Regions from separate parts of the Comamonas aquatica genome, predicted to be linked through region 1. Evidence: predicted binding sites of a transcription regulator. Region 1 holds the regulator's gene; the other holds the start of a gene.
The links. Region 1 encodes FNR, which switches genes on or off when oxygen is low (the NO sensors DNR and NnrR bind a similar motif). Its sites were predicted from a motif close to TTGATNNNNATCAA; they were not measured.
Positions count from the first base shown of each region.

Region 2: the regulator FNR is predicted to act here: its motif matches at 3,425-3,438, upstream of KAQ61_RS14665 (PHA/PHB synthase family protein).

Region 1 is NZ_CP072916.1:903,465-908,412, forward strand. Features, by position in the region: gene ccoG (cytochrome c oxidase accessory protein CcoG) at 1-1,319, shown strand, start outside; gene KAQ61_RS04220 (FixH family protein) at 1,395-1,682, shown strand; gene KAQ61_RS04225 (hypothetical protein) at 1,931-2,236, shown strand; gene fnr (fumarate/nitrate reduction transcriptional regulator Fnr) at 2,307-3,032, opposite strand; gene hemN (oxygen-independent coproporphyrinogen III oxidase) at 3,237-4,616, shown strand; gene KAQ61_RS04240 (sulfite exporter TauE/SafE family protein) at 4,622-4,948, shown strand, end outside.
Region 2 is NZ_CP072916.1:3,112,375-3,117,322, forward strand. Features, by position in the region: gene KAQ61_RS14655 (bifunctional enoyl-CoA hydratase/phosphate acetyltransferase) at 1-595, opposite strand, end outside; gene fabI (enoyl-ACP reductase FabI) at 666-1,448, opposite strand; gene KAQ61_RS14665 (PHA/PHB synthase family protein) at 1,543-3,339, opposite strand; gene KAQ61_RS14670 (GMC family oxidoreductase) at 3,493-4,948, opposite strand, start outside.

The DNA.
Region 1 (4,948 bases):
GCGGGACTTTCATGCGCTGGCGCTGGCTGATGGTGTGGGCCACGCAGCTGCTGTTCTACGGCCTGCCCTGGCTGGATTGGGGGCAGCGTCAGATGGTGCTGTTCGATCTGGGCGCGCGGCGCTTTTACCTGTTCGGCTACGTGCTGTACCCGCAGGACTTCATCTACCTCACGGGGCTGCTGATCATCAGTGCGTTGGCCCTGTTCCTGTTCACGGCCGTGGCCGGGCGCCTGTGGTGCGGCTTCACCTGTCCGCAGACGGTCTACACGGAAATCTTCATGTGGATCGAGCACAAGGTCGAAGGCGATCGCAGTGCGCGCATCCGTCTGGACCAGGCCGGCTGGACCTGGGAGAAGGTCTGGAAAAAATCGCTCAAGCAGTTGCTGTGGGTGGTGTTTGCCTTGTGGACGGGCTTCACCTTCGTGGGCTACTTTGTGCCCATCCGCGAGCTGGGCAGCGAACTGCTGGCCCTGCAAGGTGGCTGGCAGATCTTCTGGGTGCTGTTCTACGGTTTCGCCACCTATGGCAATGCCGGCTACATGCGCGAGCAGGTCTGCAAGTACATGTGCCCCTACGCGCGCTTCCAGAGCGCGATGTTTGACAAGGACACGCTGGTGGTCAGCTATGACACTGTGCGCGGCGAAGCGCGCGGTCCTCGCAAGAAGGATGCGGATTACAAGGCCCAGGGGTTGGGCGACTGCATCGACTGCAAGCTCTGCGTCCAGGTCTGCCCGGTGGGCATCGACATCCGCAACGGTCTGCAGTACGAGTGCATCGGCTGTGGCTTGTGCATTGATGCGTGCAACAACGTGATGGACAACATGCATTACCCGCGGGGCCTGATTCGCTTGACGACGCAAAACGCTGTCACCCAGCGCTGGCCGCGCTCCCAGATCCTGCGGCGCATCGCCCGCCCTCGGGTGCTGATTTATGGGGCCGTCCTGGTCGGCCTGTCGGTGGCGATGGTGGTGAGCATGGCGCTGCGCGAGCCGTTGAAGGTGGACGTGATCCGCGACCGCGCCTCGCTGGCCCGGATCGTGGCGGGCGGCAAGCTGGAAAATGTCTATCGGCTGCAGGTCATGAATGCCACCGAGGCCGCCCAGACCTACCATGTGCAGGTGCACGGTCTCAACGGGATCGAGCTGGTCGAGGGTGGCGAGGTCGAAGTGCTGCCCGCCCAGACGCGCGGCGTGGCCGTGCGGGTGCAGATTCCCTACGGTGCGGCAGAGCCCGGCTCGCACCACATCGTGTTCGACATCGATGCGCGCAGCGGTGAGGGCCGGGTGTCCGAAAAATCCGTGTTCCTGGTGCCGCGTTGAGCGTGGATGTGGGTCTGGCGCACGGTGCCCTCGGGCGCTGTGCGCGGTGTTTGTTTATTTCTCAGAAAGTCTAGGATGTCTCAAGCTGAAATGAAGCCCGAAGTCTCGACCGGTCCCTGGTGGAAGTTCGGTCATGTGTGGCTGGTGGTGGCGGGTCCTGCCATCGTGGTGGTGGCGGGCATTGCCACCCTGGTGATTGCCACGCGTGGCGCAGATCCCGTCGTGGACCCCGACTATTACCAGAAGGGCGTGAACATCAACGAGCAACTGCGCAACCCGGACAAAAGCCATGCACCCGCCCACGTGGTGCGCAACCATGCCGCCACCCCTGCGGACGACCTGCCCAACCTGGCACCCAAGTGATGCAGCGCGCTGACAGGCTGCCTGCGCTGCTCTCGGCGGCAGGGGTGGCCCATGACAGCGCGGAGGTGGTTGGCTAAAAACATAGCTGCTAGCGCATGCAAACATTAGGTTTTAAATAGAAAACTATTTGAAATCCAGTGACAACAAGCGCTGGCAGCTATGTTTTTTTATTCAGTGTTTGTCCCACAACCATGGTGCTGCGCCTGTGGACACAATTTATCTACAACCCCTTGCGAAGGAGTGCTTTTATGTGGACACGACGCTGGATGTGGATTGGCTGGCCGGCCTTTGTGGCTGCCGGCGTGATGGAGATGCTGGTCTTCGCGGCGTTTGACCCGCACGACATGCTGTGGATGGGGCAGGCGGTGGAGCTGTCGCGCACGGCCATCTACACCCTGGCATTCTTTGCGTTCTGGGCGGTCTTCGCCGTGGCCGGCTGGATGACCATGGTGCTGGCCCTGCCCAGCGCAGCGGTCAACGCCCAAGCCCAGGCGCCGTCGGCCGGGCTCGGCGATCCCGAGCGGCTGCAGGCCTGCTATCCCAACAACGCGTGAATGAAAAAAGCCTTCCTGTTGATGCAGGAAGGCTTTTTTCGTGGACCTGCGCTGAGGCAGCGGTAGGTGGTTATTTGTTGCAGTCTTGGTGGCTGTTGACCAGGCGTTGCAGCGCGGCGGTATCCAGAATGCGCACGTGGCGCTGTTTGACCTCCACCATGCCTTCTTCGACGAACTTCGAGAAAGTGCGGCTGACCGTCTCCAGCTTCAGGCCCAGGTAGCTGCCAATCTCTTCGCGCGTCATGCGCAGCACCAACTCCGACGACGAGAAGCCGCGTGCGTGCAGACGCTGCACCAGATTCAGGATGAAGGCCGCCAAGCGTTCCTCTGCGCGCATGCTGCCCAGCAGCAGCATCACACCGTGCTCGCGCACGATTTCGCGGCTCATGACCTTGTGCACGTGGGTCTGCAGGGCCGTCACTTCGCGCGACACCTCCTCCAGCCCGTCAAACGGCATCACACACACTTCGGCATCTTCCAGGGCCACTGCATCGCAGGTGTGGTGGTCATGCACGATGCCATCCAGACCAATGATCTCGCCGGCCATCTGGAAGCCTGTCACCTGGTCGCGACCATCTTCGGTAGCCACGCAGGTCTTGAAAAAGCCTGTGCGGATGGCATACAGCGATGTGAAGGGCTCCCCGTTGCGGAACAGGGTGCCGCCGCGCTTGACCTTGCGGCGGGTGGCCACAATTTCGTCGATGCGCTGCAACTGCTGCTCACTCAGCCCCACGGGCATGCACAGCTCGCGCAGGTTGCAGTTGGAACAGGTTACTTTGATGGTTGGAGGGGTCATGTACTCGGACGCGGCGTGGTGCAGGCATTCTTGCGGGTCACGCGGTGCGTTAAAGGTCGGTAAAAAAGAAGCTGTTACAACTGGGATTGCGGTGAATGATGCTTGTCAAAATTGTGGCATTGCTTGATCGCAGACCTCTTGATTCACGTCAAGGTTGGTTGCGGGCCCTTGGTGCACAGTCTAACAATCAAGGAAAAAAGATTCATGACTGTCGTCACACCCGAACTCCTGCGTCGTTACGACGTACCTGGTCCACGCTATACCTCTTACCCCACAGCAGACAGGTTTGTGGAAGCGTTTGGTGATAGCGACTATATCTTGGCTCTGAAGCAACGCAAAGTCGCTGCGGCTGCCAAGCAGCCGATGTCGCTGTATGTGCACATCCCGTTTTGCGAATCGCTGTGCTATTACTGCGCGTGCAACAAGATCGTGACCAAGCACCATGAGCGTGCGGCCACGTACATGCGCTATCTGGAGCGCGAGGTCGATCTGCACCTGCAGCACTGCGGGCGGGGGCAGGTGGTCAGCCAGTTCCATGTCGGCGGAGGAACGCCCACGTTCCTGTCCGATGACGAGTTGCGTGAGCTGTGGCAGATGCTGCGCGAGCGTTTCGCCTTTGATCCTGCTGGCGAGTATTCCATCGAGGTGGACCCGCGCACGGTGACGCGCGAGCGCCTGGCTGTGCTCAAGGAAGTTGGCTTCAACCGCCTGAGTTTCGGCGTGCAGGACTTCGATCCCGATGTGCAAAAGGCCGTGCACCGCGAGCAGCCCGCCGAGCAGGTGTTCGATCTGGTGGCCGCTGCGCGCGAACTCGGATTCCAGTCCATCAATGTGGACCTGATCTATGGCCTGCCCAAGCAGAACGCGCAATCGTTTGCGCGTACGCTGCAGCAGGTGGCACAGCTGCGCCCGGATCGCATTGCCTTGTATGCGTATGCCCACTTGCCTGAGCGTTTCAAGGCCCAGCGCCGCATCCTGCAGCAGGACTTGCCGCCTGCGCCAGACAAGGTGAACATGCTCTCGGCGGCCATCGCCAGTTTCATTGATGCGGGCTACGTGTATGTGGGCATGGATCACTTTGCCTTGCCTGAGGATGCGCTGGCAGTGGCCAAGCGCCAGGGTCGCCTGCATCGCAACTTCCAGGGCTACAGCACCCAGCCGGATTGCGATTTGATTGCGCTGGGGGTTTCTGCGATCGGCCGCGTGGGGGCCACCTACAGCCAGAACGCCAAGACGCTGGAAGAGTATTACGACCTGCTGGACCAGGGGCGCCTGCCCGTGGTGCGTGGTCTGGCGTTGACGCGCGATGACTTGATCCGCCGCGCCGTGATTATGACCATCATGTGCCAGGGCGAGGTGCTGTTCGAGTCGATCAACAACGCATGGCTGATCGACTTCCCGCAGTATTTTGCGGCGGAAATCGCTGCACTCGAAAGCCAGCAGGAAGAAGGCCTGGTGGAAATCCAGGACGACTGCATCAAGGTGACCGAGAAGGGCTGGTTCTTCGTGCGCGGCGTCGCCCTGGTGTTTGATCGTTATTTGCAGGCAGATCGCAACCGGGCCAGGTTTTCGCGGATCATCTGATCCCTATGGCGCTTTCTCTGCTTTGGACGGCATTTTTCATGGGGCTCGTGGGTGGGCCCCATTGTCTTGCCATGTGTGCCGCACCCTGCCATGCCGTCATCCAGGGGCAAGCCCATGCCGTGCGCCTGCATGCCGGCGCCGCTGCGGCAGCGCCCCGCGGCGTGCCTGGCTGGGGGGCACTGCAATTCCACACCGGGCGTTTGCTGGGTTACGGCATGCTGGGGGCGGTGGCCGCCCTGGCGATGGAGCAGGTGGCCTGGTTCTCTGACCGTACCTCCTTGCTGCACCCGGTGTGGGTGCTGATGCATCTGCTGATTCTGGCCTGGGGCTTG
Region 2 (4,948 bases), 1.8 Mb from region 1:
CACCGCTGAGCGATCCTTCGTCACAGGGGTGGACCACGGCGCAGCGCACCGCCGGCAGCGGCTCTGCGCGCGCCAGCAAGTCCTTGAGGCGGGCCTCCGGGTCGAACAGCTGGATCTGCGGTGCGTGCACCGTGGGCACCTTGACCTTCTGCGTCGGCGGCATCAGTCTGGCTTCGCCCTTGAGCACCACTTCGCCCTTCTGGTTGGTGACCAGGCAGTCCATCTTGACGCGCTTTTTCTCGTCGTCCTTTTCGGTCACCGTCGCCACCACGGTCAGGGTGTCACCGATGCGCACCGGCTTGGTGAACTTCAGCTCCTGGCCCAGGTAAATCGTGCCAGGGCCGGGAAACTGGGTGCCGAACAGGGCAGAGATCAGCGCCGCGCCCAGCATGCCATGCGCGATCACGCCGTGGAACATGGTGGCGTCGGCATATTCGGCGTTCAGGTGGGCGGGGTTGATGTCCCCGGACACGGCCGCAAAGGCCTGGATGTCCTCCAGCGTCACGGTGCGCAGCAAACGGGCGCTCTGGCCGACTTCGAGCTCGTCGTAGGTGACGTTTTCCATCCATTCCATCGCAGGGGCTTGGGTGTTCATGGGTTTCTCCGGTCGACCGGCGCCGGGGCGCCGGTGCAGTTCTGCAAAAGCCAAAAATCCAGGGGGATCTTCAGTCCACGGCGTGGACGCCGCCGTCCACATAGATGGTCTGGCCCGTCATGCCAGAGGCGGCATCCGAGCACAGGAAGGTGCTGAGCTGGGCAATCTCTTCCAGCGTGACCAGCCGCTGCAGCGGCGCCTTGGCCTGGGCCGAGGCCATCAGGCCATCGAAGTCGGCAATTCCCGAGGCGGCGCGCGTCAGGATCGGGCCGGGCGAGACCGCATGCACACGGATGTTCTTCGGCCCCAGCTCCATGGCCATGTAGCGCACCATGGACTCCAGTGCTGCCTTGACCGGGCCCATCAGGCCATAGTTGGGCACGGCCTCGCCGGAGCCCAGGTAGCTCATCGACAGCATGCTGCCGCCATCCGGCATGTGTGGCGCGCACAGCTTGGCCAGCTCTGCAAACGAGTGGCAGGAGACGCTGATCGCCCGGGCAAACCCTTCGCGTGAGCTGTCCACCACATCGCCGTGCAGATCGTCCAGCGGGGCCCAGGCGATCGAGTGGATCACGAAGTCCAGCTTGCCCAGCTTGCGCACGGCGTGCTCCACCAGGGCTTCGAGCTGGCCGGGCTCTTCCACGTTGCAGTTCACCAGGTCGACACCGATGGGGTCGGTCAGCGGCGTCACCCACTTGCGGGCCTTGTCGTTCAGGCACGAGGCCACTACCTCGGCGCCCTGGGCGCGGGCCTGCGCCGTGCACCCCCAGGCGATCGAGCGATCGTTGGCCACACCCAGCACCAGACCTTTTTTACCTGCCACGCTGAATGCATGGGCTGCGTTGTTCTGCATCCTCTCTCCCTCTCTTGCGCCTGGGCGCTGTAGCTATGAAAAACGGGGGCCTGGCACACGGTGGCCAGGCCAGTATGGGGGATGCGCTCCGCCGTCAGTCGGCGTAACGCACCATGACGTACTCGCCCGGGGCTTCGCACACCACGTGCTCGGCCCGGATCGGCTGGGCCTTCATCGGTGTGCCCGAGCGGGCCTTGATCCAGGCATCCATGGCCTCCCACCAGGAGCCCTGGACCACCGGCGTGCGCGCGGCCCAGTCGTCGGGATCGGTCCAGCCATGGCCTTCTTCCACGCTGGCGATCTGGTAGCTGCGCCGTGGCCGTCCGGGCTCGGAGACGATGCCGGCGTTGTGCCCACCGGCGGCCAGCACGAAGGTGACGTGCGTGTCGGTCTGCAGGTGGATCTTGTAGACCGACTTCCAGGGCGACACATGGTCGCGCGTGGTGCCCACCACCATCATCGGTGCCGCGATGTCCATCAGGGCCACCGTCGACCCGGCAAAGCGGTACTGCCCCGATGCCAGCGCGTTGTTCAGGAACAGCGACGTCAGGTACTCGTTGTGCATGCGCGCGGGCAGGCGGGTCTGGTCGGCATTCCAGCTCATCAGGTCGAAGCTGGCATCGTCCTCGCCCATCAGGTAGCGCCGCGTGTTGCGCGACCACACTAGGTCCTTGGAGGCCAGGAACTGGAAGGAGCCGCCCATCTGCTTGCCGGACAGGTAGCCACGCTCGTTCATGCGCTGGCGCAGGTTGGCCAGTTGGTCCTCGTCGATGAACACGCCCAGCTCCCCGGGCTCGGCAAAATCGGTTTGCGCCGCCAGCAGAATGACCGAACTCAGCTGGGGCATATCGGCTGGCACCAGGGCCTGCTCCTTGGCCGTGCGGGTCTTCTTGCGCTGCAAGCGCCCCAGGGTGGCGGCCGCAATCGCCAGGAAGGTACCGCCCAGGCAATAACCCACGGTGTGGATGCTGGCTGCGCCGGTGCGCGACTTCACCGCCGCCATGGCCTCCAGCACGCCGGTGCTCAGGTAGTCCTGCATCTTCAGGTCGCGGTCGGAGGCATCCGGGTTGCGCCAGGAGACGATGAACACCGTATGGCCCTGGCTGACCAGGTAGCGCACCATTGAGTTCTGCGGCGACAGATCCAGGATGTAGTACTTCATGATGCACGAGGGCACGATCAGCACCGGCTCGGGCAGCACCTGCTCGGTCTGCGGGCTGTACTGGATCAACTCGATCAGGTGGTTGCGGAACACCACCTTGCCCGGTGTGCACGCCACATCCTGGCCGACGGCGAATTCCAGCGGCTCCAGCTGGTCGGCCGCAGTGTCGGCCTTGGCCTTGCGCGCGGCCTGCACATCTTCGGCAAACAGCTTCACGCCCTGGCGCAGGCTCTCGCCCTGCGTGGCCTTGGCCTTGACCAGCACCTCGGGGTTGGTGGCCGCCCAGTTGGACGGCGACAGGGCATCCATCCACTGCCGGGTGAAGAACTCGACCACATGGCTGTGGTGGCGCGTCATACCGTCAACCTGCGCGGCCTCGCGCCACCAGCTGTCGGCCGCCTTGAAGTGTTCCTTGACGGCCCGGTAAGGCCACTGCTGCCAGGCGACGTCCTTGAAGCGGGCATCGCTTTCGCTGCTGGGCTGCAGGCTGGCTTGCGCAGCCTGTTGCGCCAGTTGCACCGCCTTGTGGGCCAGCGTCATCTGTTTGCCCGGCGCCGTGGCCAGGTGCATCATCCAGTCGGCGGCGGCCAAACCCAGGGCCACGGGGGACAGGCCCATGGTGCCGGCGCTCAGCGCGGCACGCACCTGGTCATCCAGGGCCTGCGCGGCTTCGGCTGGGGAAGCGCCATGGGTTGGGCGGGTCGGTATGTTCGGTGAAGTCTCGCTCATCTCGGGGCCTAATGGTTACAACTGTAGCTACCAGTAACCATTCTCGGGAAAACCACCGCAACCACCAAATCCAAACCTCCGCACCTTGATTCGCATCAAGCTTCACCCGCTTCCCGGCGTCCGCGGCTTGACGCCCAGCCCGCGCTCCGCGCCTTACGCCATGCTGACCAGGCCAACCGCCGCTGCGGCATGCTGCGCAGCGTGCAGCACCAAGTGCGCCGCCTTCTCTGCCACCATGATGGTCGGGGCGTTGGTGTTACCACTGGTGATGCGCGGAAAGATAGAGGCGTCCACCACCCGCAGCCCCTGCACCCCGTGCACCCGCAGTTGGCTGTCGACCACGTCCAGGGGGCCAGGGCCCATGCGGCAGGTGCCGACCGGGTGGTAGATCGTGTCGGCAGTCTGCCGCAGCCAGTCGGCGATCTGCGCCTCGGTCTGCGCCGCAGCCGAGGCCGGCAGCTCCCTGGCGCCATGGCGCGCCAGCGCCGGCTGGGCCAGGATGTGGCGCATGCTGCGCACCCCCTGCACCATGGGCGCCAGGTCCCGGGCTTCGCCCAGGAAGTTCGGGTCCACGGCCGGCAGGGTCAGCGGATCGGCACTGCGCAGTCGCACCTGGCCGCGGCTGTGCGGCTGCAGCAGGCACAGGTGGCAGGAAAAACCATGGCCCCAGACGGTCTGGCGCCCATGGTCCAGCAACTTACCCACCACGAAGTGCAGCTGCAGATCGGGCTGCGCCAGCTCCGCACGGCTGCGCACAAAGGCGCCGGCCTCGGCAAAGTTGGTCGTCAGCAGGCCGGTGCGCTGGCGGTGCCACTGCCAGGCCCCGCGCGCCACGTGCCACAGCCCGGCGGGCGACAGGCCGAACGACTGTGTCAGTCCCGGCGCATCGCACAGCAAGATCGCATCCAGGTGGTCATGCAGGTTGGCCCCCACGCCGGGCAGGTCGCACCGCAGCGGAATGCCCAGTTCCTGCAGGTGGCCCGCCGGCCCCAGGCCCGACAGCATCAGCAACTGGGGCGACAGCAGTGCGCCCGCGCTGAGCAGCACCTCGCGCCGCGCCTGCACCACGTGGCGTGCGCCATCGCGCAGGTATTCCACCCCGGTCGCACGCAGCCCCTGCGAGGTGTCCGACAGCAGGATGCGCAGCACCTGGGCCCCGGTGCGCACCCGCAGATTGCGGCGTCCGAGGTGGGGCGTCAGATAGGCCTTGGCGGCGCTGCAGCGTTCCCCCTGCTTCTGGGTGACCTGGTAGCAGCCGACGCCTTCCTGGGAGGGGCCATTGAAATCCGCGTTGCGGGGCAGCCCCGCCTGCACCCCGGCCTCGACAAAATCCAGGCTCAGCGGATTGGGCTGCTGCAAATCCGCCACATGCAACGGCCCGCCCTGGGCATGCAGCGCGTCCGCGCCACGTGCGTTGTGCTCGGCCTTCAGAAACCAGGGCAGCACCTCCTGCCACGACCACCCGGGGTTGCCTTGCGCGGCCCAGGCGTCATAGTCCTGCGGCTGTCCGCGCAGGTAGATCATGGCATTCACCGAGCTGCTGCCGCCCAGCACCTTGCCGCGGGGCTGAAAGCCGCAGCGGCCATTCAAGCCGGGCTGGGGCACGGTG